DNA from 3 places in the Enterobacter sp. Taxon_8 genome. Region 2 is predicted to be linked to each of the others. Evidence: predicted binding sites of a transcription regulator. Region 2 holds the regulator's gene; each other region holds the start of a gene.
What was found. Region 2 encodes PhoB, which activates phosphate uptake and scavenging genes when phosphate is short. Its sites were predicted from a motif close to CTGTCATAAAACTGNCNNAT; they were not measured.

Region 1: AC4IBF_RS18745 (esterase-like activity of phytase family protein) is a predicted target of PhoB. The motif match lies at 3,996-4,015, and genes of this name have one in related genera.
Region 3: pstS (phosphate ABC transporter substrate-binding protein PstS) is a predicted target of PhoB. The motif match lies at 3,613-3,632, and genes of this name have one in related genera.

The regions. Positions count from the first base shown of each region.
Region 1 covers NZ_CM177989.1:3,937,136-3,942,559, forward strand. Annotated here, with positions in the region: gene AC4IBF_RS18730 (carbon starvation CstA family protein) at 1-1,296, shown strand, start outside; gene AC4IBF_RS18735 (YbdD/YjiX family protein) at 1,362-1,565, shown strand; gene yjiA (GTPase) at 1,576-2,529, shown strand; gene AC4IBF_RS18745 (esterase-like activity of phytase family protein) at 2,592-3,950, opposite strand; gene AC4IBF_RS18750 (YfaZ family outer membrane protein) at 4,361-4,906, shown strand; gene AC4IBF_RS18755 (NAD-dependent succinate-semialdehyde dehydrogenase) at 4,958-5,424, opposite strand, start outside.
Region 2 covers NZ_CM177989.1:3,552,219-3,557,642, reverse strand. Annotated here, with positions in the region: gene sbcC (exonuclease subunit SbcC) at 1-1,596, opposite strand, end outside; gene sbcD (exonuclease subunit SbcD) at 1,593-2,798, opposite strand; gene phoB (phosphate response regulator transcription factor PhoB) at 2,986-3,675, shown strand; gene phoR (phosphate regulon sensor histidine kinase PhoR) at 3,697-4,992, shown strand; gene brnQ (branched-chain amino acid transporter carrier protein BrnQ) at 5,402-5,424, shown strand, end outside.
Region 3 covers NZ_CM177989.1:4,556,223-4,561,646, forward strand. Annotated here, with positions in the region: gene glmU (bifunctional UDP-N-acetylglucosamine diphosphorylase/glucosamine-1-phosphate N-acetyltransferase GlmU) at 1-1,342, shown strand, start outside; gene glmS (glutamine--fructose-6-phosphate transaminase (isomerizing)) at 1,569-3,398, shown strand; gene pstS (phosphate ABC transporter substrate-binding protein PstS) at 3,720-4,760, shown strand; gene pstC (phosphate ABC transporter permease PstC) at 4,889-5,424, shown strand, end outside.

The DNA.
Region 1 (5,424 bases), 380 kb from region 2:
TTCCTGAAAATCGGCGTGATCGTCGGGCTGGCAATCGGGATTGTGATCATCAACCCTGAACTGAAAATGCCGGCGGTGACCCAGTACATCGACGGTACCGGTCCGCTGTGGAAAGGCGCCCTGTTCCCGTTCCTGTTCATCACCATCGCCTGCGGTGCGGTCTCCGGCTTCCACGCCCTGATCTCCTCCGGTACCACGCCTAAGCTGCTGGCAAACGAGAAAGACGCACGCCTCATCGGCTACGGCGCCATGCTGATGGAGTCCTTCGTGGCGATCATGGCGCTGGTTGCCGCGTCTATCATCGAACCGGGTCTGTACTTCGCGATGAACACCCCTCCGGCGGGTCTCGGTATTACCATGCCGAACCTGCACGAGATGGGCGGCGACAACGCGGCGCTGATTATGGCGCAGCTGAAAGACGCCAGCGCACACGCGGCTGCGACCGTCAGCTCCTGGGGCTTCGTGATTTCGCCTGAGCAGATCATGCAGACCGCGAAGGACATCGGCGAACCGTCCGTGCTGAACCGCGCCGGTGGCGCACCGACGCTGGCTGTCGGTATCGCACACGTGTTCCACAAAGTGCTGCCGTGGGCGGACATGGGCTTCTGGTACCACTTCGGTATTCTGTTCGAAGCGCTGTTCATCCTCACCGCGCTGGACGCCGGTACCCGTGCGGGCCGCTTCATGCTGCAGGATCTGCTGGGTAACTTCGTGCCGTTCCTGAAGAAAACCGACTCTCTGGTAGCAGGCATTCTGGGTACGGCGGGCTGCGTCGGCCTGTGGGGCTACCTGCTGTATCAGGGCGTTGTCGACCCGCTCGGCGGCGTGAAGAGCCTGTGGCCGCTGTTCGGTATCTCTAACCAGATGCTGGCGGCTGTAGCTCTGGTGCTCGGTACCGTTGTCCTCGTGAAGATGAAACGCACCAAATACATCTGGGTCACCGTGGTCCCTGCGCTGTGGCTGCTGCTCTGCACCACCTGGGCGCTTGGCCTGAAGCTGTTCAGCGCCAACCCGCAGCTGGAAGGCTTCTTCTTCATGGCTAACCAGTACAAAGAGAAGATTGCCGCAGGCGGCGCGGATCTGACCGCCCAGCAGATTGCCAACATGAACCATATCGTGGTGAACAACTATACCAACGCGGGTCTGAGCATTCTGTTCCTGGTGGTGGTGTACAGCATCATCTTCTATGGCATCAAAACCTGGCTGAAAGTGCGTAACGCCGACGGCCGTACGGACAAAGAAACCCCGTACGTGCCGGTGCCTGAAGGCGGCGTGAAGACCTCTTCACACCATTAATCCAGCATGTCACTCCAGGCCCGGATCGCTGCGCGCCACCGGGCTTTTTCTTATCAGGACCCGTTATGTTTGGTAACTTAGGCGAAGCAAAAAAATACCTCGGTCAGGCGGCGAAAATGCTGATTGGCATTCCGGACTATGACAACTACGTTGAGCATATGAAGACCAACCATCCGGATAAGCCGTACATGACCTACACTGAATTCTTCCGCGAGCGTCAGGAAGCGCGCTACGGCGGAAGTGGAGAAGGCGGCGTCCGCTGCTGCTAAAGGAGAGACCATGACCCCGATTGCCGTTACCCTGCTGACCGGTTTCCTCGGCGCCGGTAAAACCACCCTGCTGCGCCACATTCTGAACGAGCAGCACGGCTTCAAAATCGCCGTCATCGAAAACGAATTTGGCGAAGTCTCCGTAGACGACCAGCTGATTGGCGATCGCGCCACGCAGATCAAAACCCTGACCAACGGCTGCATCTGCTGCACCCGCTCTAACGAATTAGAAGATGCCCTGCTGGACCTGCTCGACAGCCGCGATCGCGGGGAAATCGACTTTGACCGCCTGGTGATCGAGTGCACCGGCATGGCCGATCCCGGCCCGATTATTCAGACCTTTTTCTCCCATGAGATCCTTTGTCAGCGCTATCTGCTGGACGGCGTGATTGCCCTGGTTGATGCGGTCCACGCCGACGAACAGATGAACCAGTTCACCATCGCCCAGTCTCAGGTGGGCTACGCCGACCGCATCCTGCTGACCAAAACCGACGTGGCGGGCGAAAGCGAAAAGCTTCGCGAGCGCCTGACCCGCATTAACTCCCGCGCGCCGATTTACACGGTGACGCACGGCGATATCGACCTGTCCCAGCTGTTCAACACCAACGGCTTTATGCTGGAGGAGAACGTCACCGCGAAACCGCGCTTCCACTTTATGGGAGACAAGCAAAACGACGTGGCGTCGATTGTGGTGGAGCTGGATTATCCGGTGGATATCAGCGAGGTCTCCCGCGTGATGGAGAACCTGCTGCTGTCGTTTGCCGACAGGCTGCTGCGCTACAAAGGAATGCTGTGGATTGACGGCGAACCCAACCGCCTGCTGTTCCAGGGCGTGCAGCGCCTGTACAGCGCCGACTGGGACCGCCCGTGGGGCGATGAAGCGCCGCACAGCGTGATGGTGTTTATCGGCATACAACTGCCGGAGGAAGAAATTCGGGCGGCGTTTGCGGGTCTGAAGAAATAACCGCATCGAACATCCCCTCTCCCCTATGGGGAGAGGGCTAGGGTGAAGGGTAAGCCCTGGTATTATTTCACCGCCTCCGGAAGCGTCACAATCCACAGCTCGCTGTCCGACTCCGGCTTCTTCAGCGGCTTCACGCTGAGCGTGGTTTCCACCGGTTTATCATCCAGCGTCAGCTTGCCTTCCGCGTTCACCCGATAATCCTTGAGCTTCTTGCCCTCGACCGGGTTTTGCATCGCTACCTTTACGCCAAAGTCGTTATCGTTCGCCACCGCAAGCGTTTTGCTGTCGATCAGCGCCAGCCCTTCGGCCTTCTCCTGCTGCCAGCCCAACGCGCGCAAATCGACGACCTGCGTTTTAGCCGCAAGGGTAATGCCGCGCTGCGCCAGGGTTTTCTCATCATCAAACTCAGGGTACTCGCCCGGCTTGTCGAAGGCGGAAAGGTCGCTCGCCTTGCTGAGATCCACCTTGTAAATCAGGTTACGCATTCCGTCGTTTTTATCGCTTCCCTGCTCAATCAGCAGGATGTGCTGGTCATCAAGCGCCACGATATCGCCGATTTTGGCGTCGCTGTTTTTGTCGTAGGCCGCGCTGTCGATGGGGTAACCGTACATTGCGGTTTTGCCGGTTGCCGGATCGAAGCTCACCAGACGCGTAAACAGCGCCTGCTTTTTGCTCTTACCGTCGATGTCCAGCGTGCTCTGCACGGCGGCGATAATGCGTCCGTCCGGCATCCGGGTCAGGCCTTCAAAGCCCCGGTTCGGCTGGCGCCATTTGATGATGTTTGGCAGGCCGCCCGCGATGGATTTCTCCCCTTCCGCGGCCTGCGGCCCGTGGATCGCCAAGATCTTCCCTTTGCTGTCGACGTTAATCAGGAACGGACCATATTCGTCGCACAGCCAGTAGCCGCCTTTTCCGTCCGGGGTGATGCCTTCTGTGTCCAGGCCACGGTTGTCACCCCTGAGCGTCTTTAAGGTATCGCTGAACGCCACTTCATTGGTGGAACCAATCACGCCGCTTTGCAGCGGCAGACCGTTAATCTCGCCTTTATCATCATGCAGCGGGCGGGCATCAACCGCCTCCGCTTTGCCGTTCTGGACGCGGATGGTCATCAGCAGCGGCGCGAAATCAGGCGTGACAAATATTTTGGCTTCGTTTTTACCCATTTTTGGCGCATCGGCGTTGGGACCGCGATCGGTCACGGTCGCAAAGGTCAGGGCATCGCCCTGCTTGCCCGTAAACAGCAGGCCGGAGCCGATTCCCACAGGGAGTCCGTTCGGAAACGCATCGGCAAACGCGCCGCTGTAGCTCACGTGGGAGCCTTCAGGGAAGCTGACGACATAGCGCTCAGCAGTGGGCTGCGCCGCGAGGCCAGAGAAAGAGAGCGCACAGCCGATAAGCACAGGAATAATTTTTCTTTTCATATTGTTAGTGTCCAGGAAGTGAAGCCAACAACGTAAAGAAGGAACGTGTCAGAAAAATGACATGGCGGAAAGCGACCTGGCGTTGCGGGACGTATAACCACCTCCAGAAATGTAAACCTGTGTCTTAATCTGTGACAACTGAAACACTTTTGGAAATTATTAGAAACTCAATTAATTCAACACGAACTACATTCTCCGGCTCGTTCAGCGTACGTTTAATCAAAACCCTGAACCATCCCTAAACGCGAATGCATTACGTATTGACTCCTTGCCGGCTCAACATTCAACCAACATTTAAAATTCAAAAACCCAACAAAATCAGCTTAAAAACGCGACAAACATCACATTTGCAGTGATAAACAGCTCTTGTTAAGGTGCCCTCAGATTAATTTGATGAAGAGGAAAAACTCATGAAAAAGCTCAACGTTCTCCTTCTTTCCGCTCTGACCGCCGTATCAGGCTCCGCACTGGCCATGGGCGGCAGCATTGAGCAGGGTAAGAACTTCACTAACCTGAACGTCGAAATGGGTAAATCAACCTCTGGTCTGTACACCGAAGGTAGCTGGCTGAAAAACACCGACGACGGCACCACGACCGGTGGCGTGGGTGCAGGCTACAACTTCGAGGTCGGCCCGGTGATGCTGAACGCAGGCGCTAAGGCCCTCTACGTTGGCCCGAAGAAAGGCGATAACGGCGTGGCGTTCCCGGTCGGCGGCGGTGTGAACGTTGCCCTGACCGACAGCATCAGGGTATTCGGTGAAGGCTACGTTGCTCCAGACGGCCTGAACAACAGCGTGAAAAACTACGTTGAAGCGAACGGCGGCGTAAGCTGGACGCCAGTGAAGCCGGTGACGCTGAAGGTGGGTTATCGTCACGTGAGCGTTGATGGCAAAGACGGTCGTCCAAACCACACGCTGGTAGACGGCGCTTACTTCGGCGGCGGCGTGAGCTTCTAATCCACCTGATAAATAAAAAACCTGCCATTCGGCAGGTTTTTTATTACTACGTTACTTACGCACCACCACCAGCTTCTGGTTCACAAATTCTTTAATCCCCAGATCCGACAGCTCGCGTCCGTAACCGGAGCGCTTCACGCCGCCGAACGGCAGCTCTGGCGCGGTATCGGTGAGCCAGTTGATGTACACCATCCCCGTCTCGATACGCGACGCCATCTTCTTCGCGCGCTCGATATCCTGGCTGAATACCGCCCCGCCCAGGCCGTAGTGGGAGTCGTTCGCCAGCGCGACCGCCTCTTCGTCGTTTTTCACCACGTACATCTGCGCCACCGGGCCGAAGAACTCTTCGAAGTACGCCGGGTTGTCGCGCGAGATGTTCGTCAGGATCGTCGGTTCAAAAAAGCTGCCGTCGCGCTGCACCGGCTTGCCGCCATAGTGCAGCGTCGCGCCGTTTTTCACCGCCTCGTTAACCTGTTTGGTCAACGTTTCTAGCGCATCTTTCGACGACAGCGGCCCCA
Region 2 (5,424 bases):
ACGGCGGCGCTGGTTATCCGTCAGCTCAAGCGACTGATATTGCTCAACGGCCGGATGTTCGCAGGAACCGCACAGCGGACAGGGTTTACCCGCCTCAAGCTGCGAACGGTAATGCTCCAGCTTCTTGATTGTTGCTTCGGTTTCGCACAGGGCTTTCAGGTCGAGATAGTGCTGGTTTTTTTCTTTGTACTGCTGGCGGCGCAGCGTCAGCGTTTCATTGAGTTTATTTTGTTCGGCCTGCGCCTTCTGCACGCTTTCACCGCTCTGACGCAGGCGCTTTTGCAGCGGCTGATAGCGGGCATGCAGCGACGTCAGCTGCTGGCGCAGCGTGCGTGACCGGGACTGCTGCTCCATGGCTACGCTGACTTCGTCCGCCGTTAGCGTCAGCGCATTTTCCGGCATCGCAACCAGCCTGTTGCGTAATTCACTTATCCGCGCCGCAAGCGAGGCTAACTGCGTTTTATCGCGGTTAAGCTGCGAGAACTGGGCACGCCATCCGGCGATCTCCTGCCCCAGCAGGCGATAACGCTCGTGCTCCGCCAGCCACTGCGCCAGCGCCGTCAGTTCGGTCTGAAGCTGCTCGTGGTTACGCAGGGCGGTATTGCGAATACGCGAACGCAGCGCGGTTCTGGCTTGTAAGCGAGTATTTACTTCGATAATACGCTGCTGCGTTTGCGTCAGGCGTGCGGTTTGTTCCTGCTGATGCTCCCAAAGCGGTCGAAGCTGGGCGGCGGGCAGAGCAAGCTGGAGTTTTGCCAGCTCAGGTGCTGCGTCCGCCAGCGCCTGTTGCGCATGCTGCTGGAGCGCGTTGACGCGCTGTTGCTCTCTTACGAGCTCTTCATGGCGCGTAAGCCACTGAAAATCTTTCTGTTGGCTTTGCTGCTGTTCCAGCAGGATTTTCTCTTCGTCAGTAAGTGCCTGCAAACTTTGCTGTAACTGCTGCTGTTGCTCTTCACTCAACAGCACGACGCCCGCCGCCTGCGCCTCGCATTTTTCAAGCACGCTGCGGGCGGCTTTGTGTTTTTCAAACACCATGGCGGAAATCTGGCCGTAGATCTCGGTGCCGGTCAGCTCTTCCAGTAGCTCGGCACGATCGCTCGGTTTGGCGTTGAGGAAGGCAGCAAACTGCCCCTGTGAGAGCAGCATCGAGCGGGTAAAGCGGCCATAGTCCAGCCCGGTGAGCGCGGCGGTTTGCTCCAGTTTATCCGTCACTTTGTCGGCCAGGATTTTGCCATCTTCGCAGCGCGCCAGCTCAACGCGCGGTGCCTGCAGGTTCCCGTCAGACTGGTTGCGCGCCCGGTTCTGGCTCCAGAAGGCGCGGTAGGCGATGCCTTTTACCTCGAACTCCACTTCCGCCAGGCACTCGGCGGTGTCGCGCGTCATCAGATCGTTTTGCGCCTGGGAGACCTTATTCAGGCGCGGCGTTTCGTGATAAAGCGCCAGACAGATGGCGTCGAGCAGGGTAGTTTTACCTGCCCCGGTCGCGCCGGTGATGGCAAACAGCCCGTTGCTGGCAAACGGCTCAGCGGTAAAGTCAATTTTCCACTCGCCCTTGAGGGAGTTGATATTTTTCAGGCGCAGGCTCAGAATTTTCACGCGTTTTCTTCCTCATCATTGAGCGCGTGCAGGGTATGGCTGAACAGTTCGCTGAGCCTTGCGCGCTTCGTGTCGTCGATTTCCTCCTGCGAGAGCCTGCGTTCAAACACCTCTTCAACCCGAAGCTCACTGAGCGTTTCGCGTTGAGCGCTTAACAGAATTTTCTCGCGCTGCTCGCGGCTGCGGCGCACCAGTAACACCTCTACCGGTAAGTCTTCGGTCAGTGCCTGGATTTTTCGCTGCATATCGTGCAGGTAGTCGTCGGTGGTGATTTCGATATCCAGCCAGACGGGGGGATCTTGCTCGACGCCGCGCCACTGCTCCAGCTGGGCGGTAATGGCGTCGAGATCGCCCTTCAGCACCGCCAGCGGCTGGGTGACGGGTACCTCCAGTGTTTCGACGGCGCTGAGTTTGCCCTCGCTAAAACTCACCAGATGCACGGATTTGGCTTTGCCCGTTTCGTCAAAGCTGAGCGAAACAGGTGAGCCACAGTAGCGGATATGCTCGCAGCCGCCGATGACCTGAGCGCGGTGGATGTGGCCGAGCGCGATGTAGTCGGCTGGCGGGAAGTTTTGCGCCGGAAAGGCATCCAGCGTGCCGATATAGATGTCACGCACGGCGTCACTTTTACTGGCCCCGACCGTGGTGAGATGCCCGGTTGCAATCACCGGAATCGGCTGGTCACCCCGCAGTGCACAGGCTTCGGCGTGCTGCTGGTGGTAATAGTCGGTGATGGCCTGTAATAAATGCTGCTGCTTTTCCGCACCCGACAGCCCCGCCTGGCTTTGCACGATGTCGCGCGGACGTAAAAACGGTATCGGACACAGCACCGCCCCCGGCGACCCGTCGCGTTTTTTCAGGATCTGCGGGGCGTGCCCGGCGCTGGCGACGACGGTGGTATTGAGAAACGCCAGGATGTCGCGGGATTCATTCAGCGTTGCGACGGAATCGTGGTTGCCGGCGACAATCACCAGATGACACCCTGTTTGCTGCAAATTCACCACGAAGCGGTTGTACAGCTCGCGCGCGTAGCTCGGCGGCGAGCCGGTATCAAAAATATCTCCCGCCACGATAATCGCGTCCACCTCATGCGTCCGGGCCGTTTCCAGCAGCCAGCCCAGGAACGCTTCATGTTCAGCCGCACGGCTTTTGCTGTAAAAATTTTGACCCAGATGCCAGTCCGAGGTGTGAAGTATGCGCATAGCTGATCCGTGGCAAAAAAGAGAAAGCAGGATTATAAACGTTCAGAGAAGGGAAAATAACCGCTGTAATAAAACAACGGTTTGCCCGTTAACGTGGTACTGTTTTTCATAAATCTGTCATAAATCTGACGCATAATGGCGCCGAATTACAAACTTGTAACGTAAATAAGATAAGACAGGGCAAAGTATGGCGAGACGTATTCTGGTCGTAGAAGATGAAGCTCCAATTCGTGAAATGGTGTGCTTCGTGCTCGAGCAAAACGGCTTCCAGCCGGTTGAAGCGGAAGATTATGACAGCGCAGTGAACCAGCTGAATGAACCCTGGCCCGATCTGATTCTGTTGGACTGGATGTTGCCCGGCGGCTCCGGACTGCAGTTTATCAAACACCTGAAACGTGAAGCGCTGACCCGCGATATCCCGGTTGTGATGCTCACGGCGCGCGGAGAAGAAGAGGATCGCGTGCGCGGTCTGGAGACCGGTGCGGACGATTACATTACTAAACCGTTCTCCCCAAAAGAGCTGGTGGCTCGCATTAAAGCCGTGATGCGCCGTATTTCGCCGATGGCGGTGGAAGAGGTGATCGAAATGCAGGGGCTGAGCCTTGATCCTACTTCTCACCGTGTGATGACCGGTGAAAATCCCCTCGACATGGGGCCTACCGAATTTAAACTCCTGCACTTCTTTATGACCCACCCGGAGCGCGTTTACAGCCGCGAGCAGTTGCTGAATAACGTCTGGGGAACTAACGTGTATGTCGAAGACCGGACGGTTGATGTACATATTCGCCGCCTGCGAAAAGCACTGGAATTGAGCGGCCACGATCGCATGGTGCAGACGGTCCGCGGCACGGGTTATCGTTTTTCTACCCGTTTCTGAACAATGACAGGAGTATGACGCGTGCTGGAACGTCTGTCATGGAAAAGGCTCGTCTTTGAACTGATCTTATGCTGTATTCCGGCCTTCATTCTGGGGGCCTTTCTTGGACACCTGCCGTGGTTTCTGCTGGCGTCGGTCACCGGGCTGTTGATCTGGCATTTCTGGAATCTGCTGCGCCTCTCCTGGTGGCTGTGGGTTGACCGAAGCATGACGCCGCCGCCGGGAAGCGGCAGCTGGGAGCCGCTGCTTTACGGTCTGCATCAGATGCAGATGCGTAATAAAAAGCGTCGCCGCGAGCTGGGAAGCCTGATTAAGCGTTTTCGCAGCGGTGCAGAGTCGCTGCCGGATGCCGTGATCCTGACCACCGAAGAAGGGACGATCTTCTGGTGTAACGGCCTGGCGCAGCAGCTGCTGGGCCTGCGCTGGCCGGATGACAATGGCCAGAATATCCTCAACCTTCTGCGCTATCCCGAGTTCACGCTGTATCTGAAAAAGCGTGATTTCACCCGTCCGCACAATCTGAAGCTCAATAATGGCCGCCATCTGGAAATACGCGTGATGCCCTACAGCGATAAGCAGTGGCTGATGGTGGCGCGCGATGTTACCCAGATGCACCAGCTGGAAGGGGCGCGTCGCAACTTCTTCGCCAACGTCAGCCACGAACTGCGAACCCCGTTGACCGTGCTGCAGGGCTACCTGGAGATGATGCAGGAGCAAACGCTGGAAGGTGCGCCGCGTGAAAAAGCGCTGCACACCATGCGCGAGCAAACGCACCGGATGGAAGGCCTGGTGAAGCAGCTGCTGACGCTCTCGAAGATTGAAGCGGCGCCAACGCTCGCGCTAAATGACACCATTGATGTCCCGATGATGCTGCGGGTCGTGGAGCGTGAAGCGCAGACGTTAAGCCACAAAAAGCATCACCTGACCTTTGACGTCGACAACACGCTGAAGGTGCTGGGCAGCGAAGATGAGCTGCGCAGCGCCATTTCCAACCTGGTGTATAACGCGGTGAATCATACGCCGGAGGGGACGGATATCGTGGTGCGCTGGCACCATACCCCAACGGGGGCCGAGTTTAGCGTGGAGGACAACGGGCCGGGGATTGCGCCGGAGCATATTCCGCGTCTGACCGAGCGCTTCTACCGTGTGGATAAAGCGCGATCGCGCCAGACGGGCGGAAGCGGCCTGGGGCTGGCAATTGTGAAACACGCGGTGAATCACCATGAAAGCCGTCTCGATATTCAGAGTACGCTGGGTAAAGGAACCCGCTTCAGTTTCGTTATTCCGGAACGATTAATTGCCAAAAAGATCGCCTGACGGCGGGCGTGTCATTTTACCTTTCCACGGGTCAGCCATCGCTGGCCCGTTTGCTTTGCAGTCAAGCGAAACGCGGATGAATTTTATACGGCTGGCTGTTTTTTGTTCGCATGATTAGCCATGGGTTTTTCTTATAAACAGCGTATTGTGCTGGTGCGTGTTTTCATGCTGGCATATTGTTCTGGTTTTGCGATTCCACCTTGCCTTTAAACGTTATAAGCGTTTAAATTGCGCCCCAGATACTGTCAGACCGACTGTATTTGCGTGGTAAATCGAAAAACTATTCTTCTCCACGCCAGGACGGGAGCATTTCCCGCTGAAATTGAGCAAATTTTCGGCTGTATCGTCCCGTGAGGGATATCGAAAATCTCAATGTTTTCAACACCACATCCACAGGCAGTAAGGTTTTATGACCCATCACTTAAAATCGCG
Region 3 (5,424 bases), 1.0 Mb from region 2:
CCTTGCCGCAGGCAAAGGGACCCGCATGTATTCCGATCTGCCTAAAGTGCTTCACACGCTTGCTGGAAAGCCAATGGTGCAGCATGTCATTGATGCAGCGAATGAACTGGGTGCCAATCAGGTCCACCTGGTCTACGGCCACGGCGGCGATCTTCTTAAAAAGACGCTGAGCGACGACAAGCTCAACTGGGTGCTTCAGGCTGAACAGCTGGGCACAGGTCATGCGATGCAGCAGGCAGCACCGTTCTTTGCGGATGACGAAGACATTTTGATGCTCTACGGCGATGTCCCGCTGATCTCCGTTGAAACCCTGACTCGCCTGCGTGAAGCCAAACCGCAGGGCGGCATCGGTTTATTAACCGTCGTGCTGGACGATCCAACCGGTTATGGCCGTATCACCCGTGAAAACGGTAACGTCACGGGTATTGTTGAGCACAAAGATGCCAGCGATGAACAGCGCCAGATTCAGGAGATCAACACCGGTATCCTGATTGCCAATGGCGCGGATATGAAGCGCTGGCTGTCCAGACTCGACAACAACAACGCGCAGGGTGAATTCTACATCACCGACATCATTGCGATGGCGTATCAGGAAGGACGTGAGATTGCGGCGGTTCATCCGGCGCGTATTAGCGAAACCGAAGGGGTGAATAACCGCCTTCAGCTTTCCCGTCTGGAGCGTGTTTATCAGTCCGAGCAGGCTGAAAAACTGCTTCTGGCAGGTGTGATGCTGCGCGATCCGGCGCGTTTCGATCTGCGTGGTTCGTTATCTCACGGTCGTGACGTTGAAATTGATACTAACGTTATCCTCGAGGGTAACGTGACGCTGGGTAACCGCGTCAAAATCGGTGCCGGCTGTGTGATTAAAAACAGCATCATCGGTGACGACTGCGAAATCAGCCCGTACAGCGTGGTGGAAGATGCCCGTCTTGACGTGGCCTGTACCATCGGCCCGTTTGCGCGCCTGCGCCCGGGCGCAGAGCTGCTGGAAGGCGCTCACGTGGGTAACTTCGTGGAAATGAAAAAAGCGCGTCTGGGTAAAGGCTCGAAAGCCGGTCATCTGACCTATCTGGGCGACGCGGAAATTGGCAATAACGTGAATATTGGTGCAGGGACCATAACCTGTAATTATGACGGCGCGAATAAGTTTAAAACCATCATTGGTGATGATGTGTTCGTGGGCTCCGATACGCAGCTGGTGGCGCCTGTTACCGTGGGTAACGGGGTGACCATTGCAGCCGGAACAACCGTAACGCGCGATGTGGCCGAGAACGAGCTGGTGTTAAGCCGCGTTCCGCAGGTCAGCAAACAGGGCTGGAAACGTCCGGTGAAGAAAAAGTAACGGATTTACCCCTCTCCCCAAAGGAGAGAGGGGATCGTTCGGTGCGGTGTTTTTCTCCCTCGCCCCTTTGGGGAGAGGGCCGGGGTGAGGGGATAATATAATCCTCCCCCCACAAGCAGTACCCATAAAAATAACCCCACTCTCTACAAGGCTCGGGGCGCCCGGAAAGGGCAAATACAGGTCAGCGACAACGCAGGCATAATGCCTAAATTCGGAATCTAAAATTATGTGTGGAATTGTTGGCGCAGTTGCGCAGCGTGATATTGCTGAAATCCTTCTCGAAGGTTTACGTCGTCTGGAATACCGTGGTTACGACTCTGCCGGTCTGGCTGTCGTCGATGCAGAAGGTCATATGACCCGTCTGCGTCGTCTCGGTAAAGTGCAGATGCTGGCCCAGGCCGCGGAAGAACATCCGCTGCACGGGGGAACCGGTATTGCGCACACCCGCTGGGCGACGCACGGCGAACCGTCTGAAGGCAACGCGCACCCGCATGTGTCTGAACACATCGTGGTGGTGCACAACGGCATTATCGAAAACCACGAACCGCTGCGCGAAGAACTGAAAGCGCGCGGCTACACTTTCGTCTCAGAAACTGACACCGAAGTGATTGCTCACCTGGTGCACTGGGAGCTGGAGCAGGGCGGTACACTGCGTGATGCGGTGCTCCGTGCTATCCCTCAGCTGCGCGGTGCGTACGGTACGGTGATCATGGATTCCCGCGATCCGTCAACGCTTCTGGCCGCGCGTTCCGGTAGCCCGATGGTTATCGGTCTGGGCATGGGTGAAAACTTTATCGCCTCTGACCAGCTGGCGCTCCTGCCGGTTACCCGTCGCTTTATCTTCCTCGAAGAGGGTGATATCGCGGAAGTGACCCGTCGCAGCGTGACCGTCTTCGATACTAAAGGCGAGCAGGTGAAGCGTCAGGAGATCGAATCGAATCTGCAGTACGACGCGGGCGACAAAGGCGCTTACCGTCACTATATGCAGAAAGAGATTTACGAGCAGCCAAACGCCATCAAAAACACCCTGACCGGGCGCATTAGCCACGGTGAAGTGGATCTGAGCGAGCTGGGCGCAAACGCGAACGAACTGCTCAGCAAGGTCGAGCATATTCAGATCGTGGCCTGCGGCACCTCCTACAACTCCGGTATGGTTTCTCGCTACTGGTTTGAATCCCTGGCGGGCGTGCCGTGCGATGTGGAAATCGCGTCTGAATTCCGCTATCGCAAATCTGCGGTGCGTCGTAACAGCCTGATGATAACCCTTTCCCAGTCCGGCGAAACGGCGGATACGCTCGCAGCGCTGCGTCTGTCTAAAGAGCTGGGCTACCTGGGCTCTCTGGCCATCTGTAACGTCCCGGGCTCCTCGCTGGTGCGTGAATCCGATCTGGCGCTGATGACTAAAGCGGGCACCGAAATCGGCGTGGCTTCAACCAAAGCGTTTACCACGCAGCTGACCGTTCTGCTGATGCTGGTGGCGAAGCTTGCGCGTCTGAAAGGTGAAGATGCGTCCGTTGAGCATGACATCGTTCATGGTCTGCAGGCGCTGCCAAGCCGTATTGAGCAGATGCTGTCTCAGGACAAACGCATCGAAGCGCTGGCGGAAGATTTCTCTGACAAACATCACGCCCTGTTCCTGGGTCGTGGCGATCAGTATCCGATTGCGCTGGAAGGCGCACTGAAGCTTAAAGAGATCTCCTACATCCACGCGGAAGCCTATGCGGCAGGCGAGCTGAAACACGGCCCGCTGGCGCTGATTGACGCGGATATGCCGGTCATCGTTGTGGCACCTAACAACGAACTGCTGGAAAAACTGAAATCTAACATCGAAGAAGTGCGTGCCCGTGGGGGTGTTCTGTACGTCTTCGCCGACAAAGATGCCGGTTTTGTCAGCAACGACAACATGCACATCATCGAGATGCCGCATGTGGAAGAGGTGATTGCACCGATCTTCTATACCGTTCCGCTGCAGCTGCTGGCTTACCATGTGGCGCTGATCAAAGGCACCGACGTTGACCAGCCGCGTAACCTGGCGAAATCAGTTACCGTAGAATAATCCCTTCAGGCTCCACCCTCGGGTGGAGCTTTTTTATCCCGCCCGGTTTGTTTTTAATCAATCCTGTCTCGTTTTTAATAATGACAATTTGTCATCTTCAGCTACTTTTTTCAGTGTCACATAAAGAAAATATTTCTGAAAACGTATTGTCATAAAAGTGGCTAACACGATGAAAATTAAGCTTTATTGTGTGGTATTTTAAGTTAAATTTTCATTGTCATAAAACTGTCATAATTCGTACATTTATCTGTCACCTGTTTGTCCTATTTTGCTCATCGTAGCCACTAAACAACGATTTATGAAAATCTTGCAGGAGACATTATGAAAGTTATGCGTACCACTGTCGCAACTGTTGTCGCCGCGACCTTATCTCTGAGCGCGTTCTCTGTATTTGCAGAAGCAAGCCTGACTGGCGCTGGTGCAACCTTCCCTGCGCCGGTGTATGCCAAATGGGCGGATACCTACCAGAAAGAAACCGGTAACAAGGTTAACTATCAGGGTATCGGCTCCTCCGGTGGCGTGAAACAAATTACCGCGAACACGGTTGATTTCGGCGCATCTGACGCTCCGCTGTCTGATGATAAGCTGGCTCAGGAAGGCCTGTTCCAGTTCCCTACCGTGATCGGTGGCGTGGTCCTGGCGATCAACCTGCCGGGCGTGAAGTCGGGCGAGCTGGTGCTGGACGGCAAAACGCTGGGTGACATCTACCTGGGCAAAATCAAAAAATGGGATGACGAAGCGATCGCTAAGCTCAACCCAGGCCTGAAGCTGCCTTCTCAGAACATCGCCGTGGTTCGCCGCGCGGATGGTTCCGGTACGTCTTTCGTGTTCACCAGCTACCTGGCGAAAGTGAACGAAGAGTGGAAATCTAAAGTCGGCTCCGGCTCAACCGTTAACTGGCCTACCGGTCTGGGCGGTAAAGGTAACGACGGTATCGCCGCGTTCGTACAACGTCTGCCTGGCTCCATCGGCTACGTAGAGTATGCGTACGCGAAGCAGAATAACCTGTCCTACACCAAACTGGTGTCTGCAGACGGCAAACCGGTTAGCCCGACCGAAGAGAACTTTGCTAACGCTGCCAAAGGCGCTGACTGGAGCAAATCCTTCGCTCAGGATCTGACTAACCAGAAGGGCGAAGGTGCATGGCCAATCACCTCTACCACCTTCATCCTGGTGCACAAAGAGCAGAAGAAACCTGAGCAGGGCGCTGAAGTGCTGAAGTTCTTCGACTGGGCATACAAAAACGGCGGCAAACAGGCTAACGCTCTGGATTACGCCACCCTGCCGGACAACGTAGTTGAGCAGATTCGTGCTGCATGGAAAACCAACGTGAAAGACAGCAGCGGTAAAGCGCTGTACTAACAGGATATATTTAACGAAGATGGCGGGTGGCGCTGAGCTTGCCCGCCCTACGGTTTAAGCTGTAGGCCCGGTAAGCGTCAGCGCCACCGGGCATATTCGTAAAAACGTCTCAAACAGAAGAGTAATTTATGGCTGCAACCAAGCCTGCATTTAACCCTCCGGGTAAAAAAGGTGACATGATTTTCAGCGCGCTGGTCAAACTGGCTGCGCTGATTGTGCTATTGCTGCTGGGCGGCATTATCGTGTCTCTGATTTTCTCCTCATGGCCGAGCATCCAGAAATTCGGTTTCTCCTTCCTGTGGACCAAAGAGTGGGACGCGCCGAACGACATCTACGGTGCTCTGGTGCCTATTTACGGCACGCTGGTAACCTCGTTCATCGCCCTGCTGATTGCGGTTCCGGTAAGCTTTGGTATTGCCCTGTTCCTGACGGAGCTGGCGCCAGGCTGGCTGCGTCGTCCGCTGGGGATTGCCATCGAACTGCTGGCAGCTATTCCGAGTATCGTCTACGGCATGTGGGGCCTGTTCATCTTTGCCCCGCTGTTCGCTACATATTTCCAGGAACCGGTGGGTAATGTCCTTTCTGCCATTCCGTTTGTGGGGGCCCTGTTCTCTGGCCCGGCTTTCGGTATCGGCATTCTGGCGGCAGGTGTGATCCTCGCCAT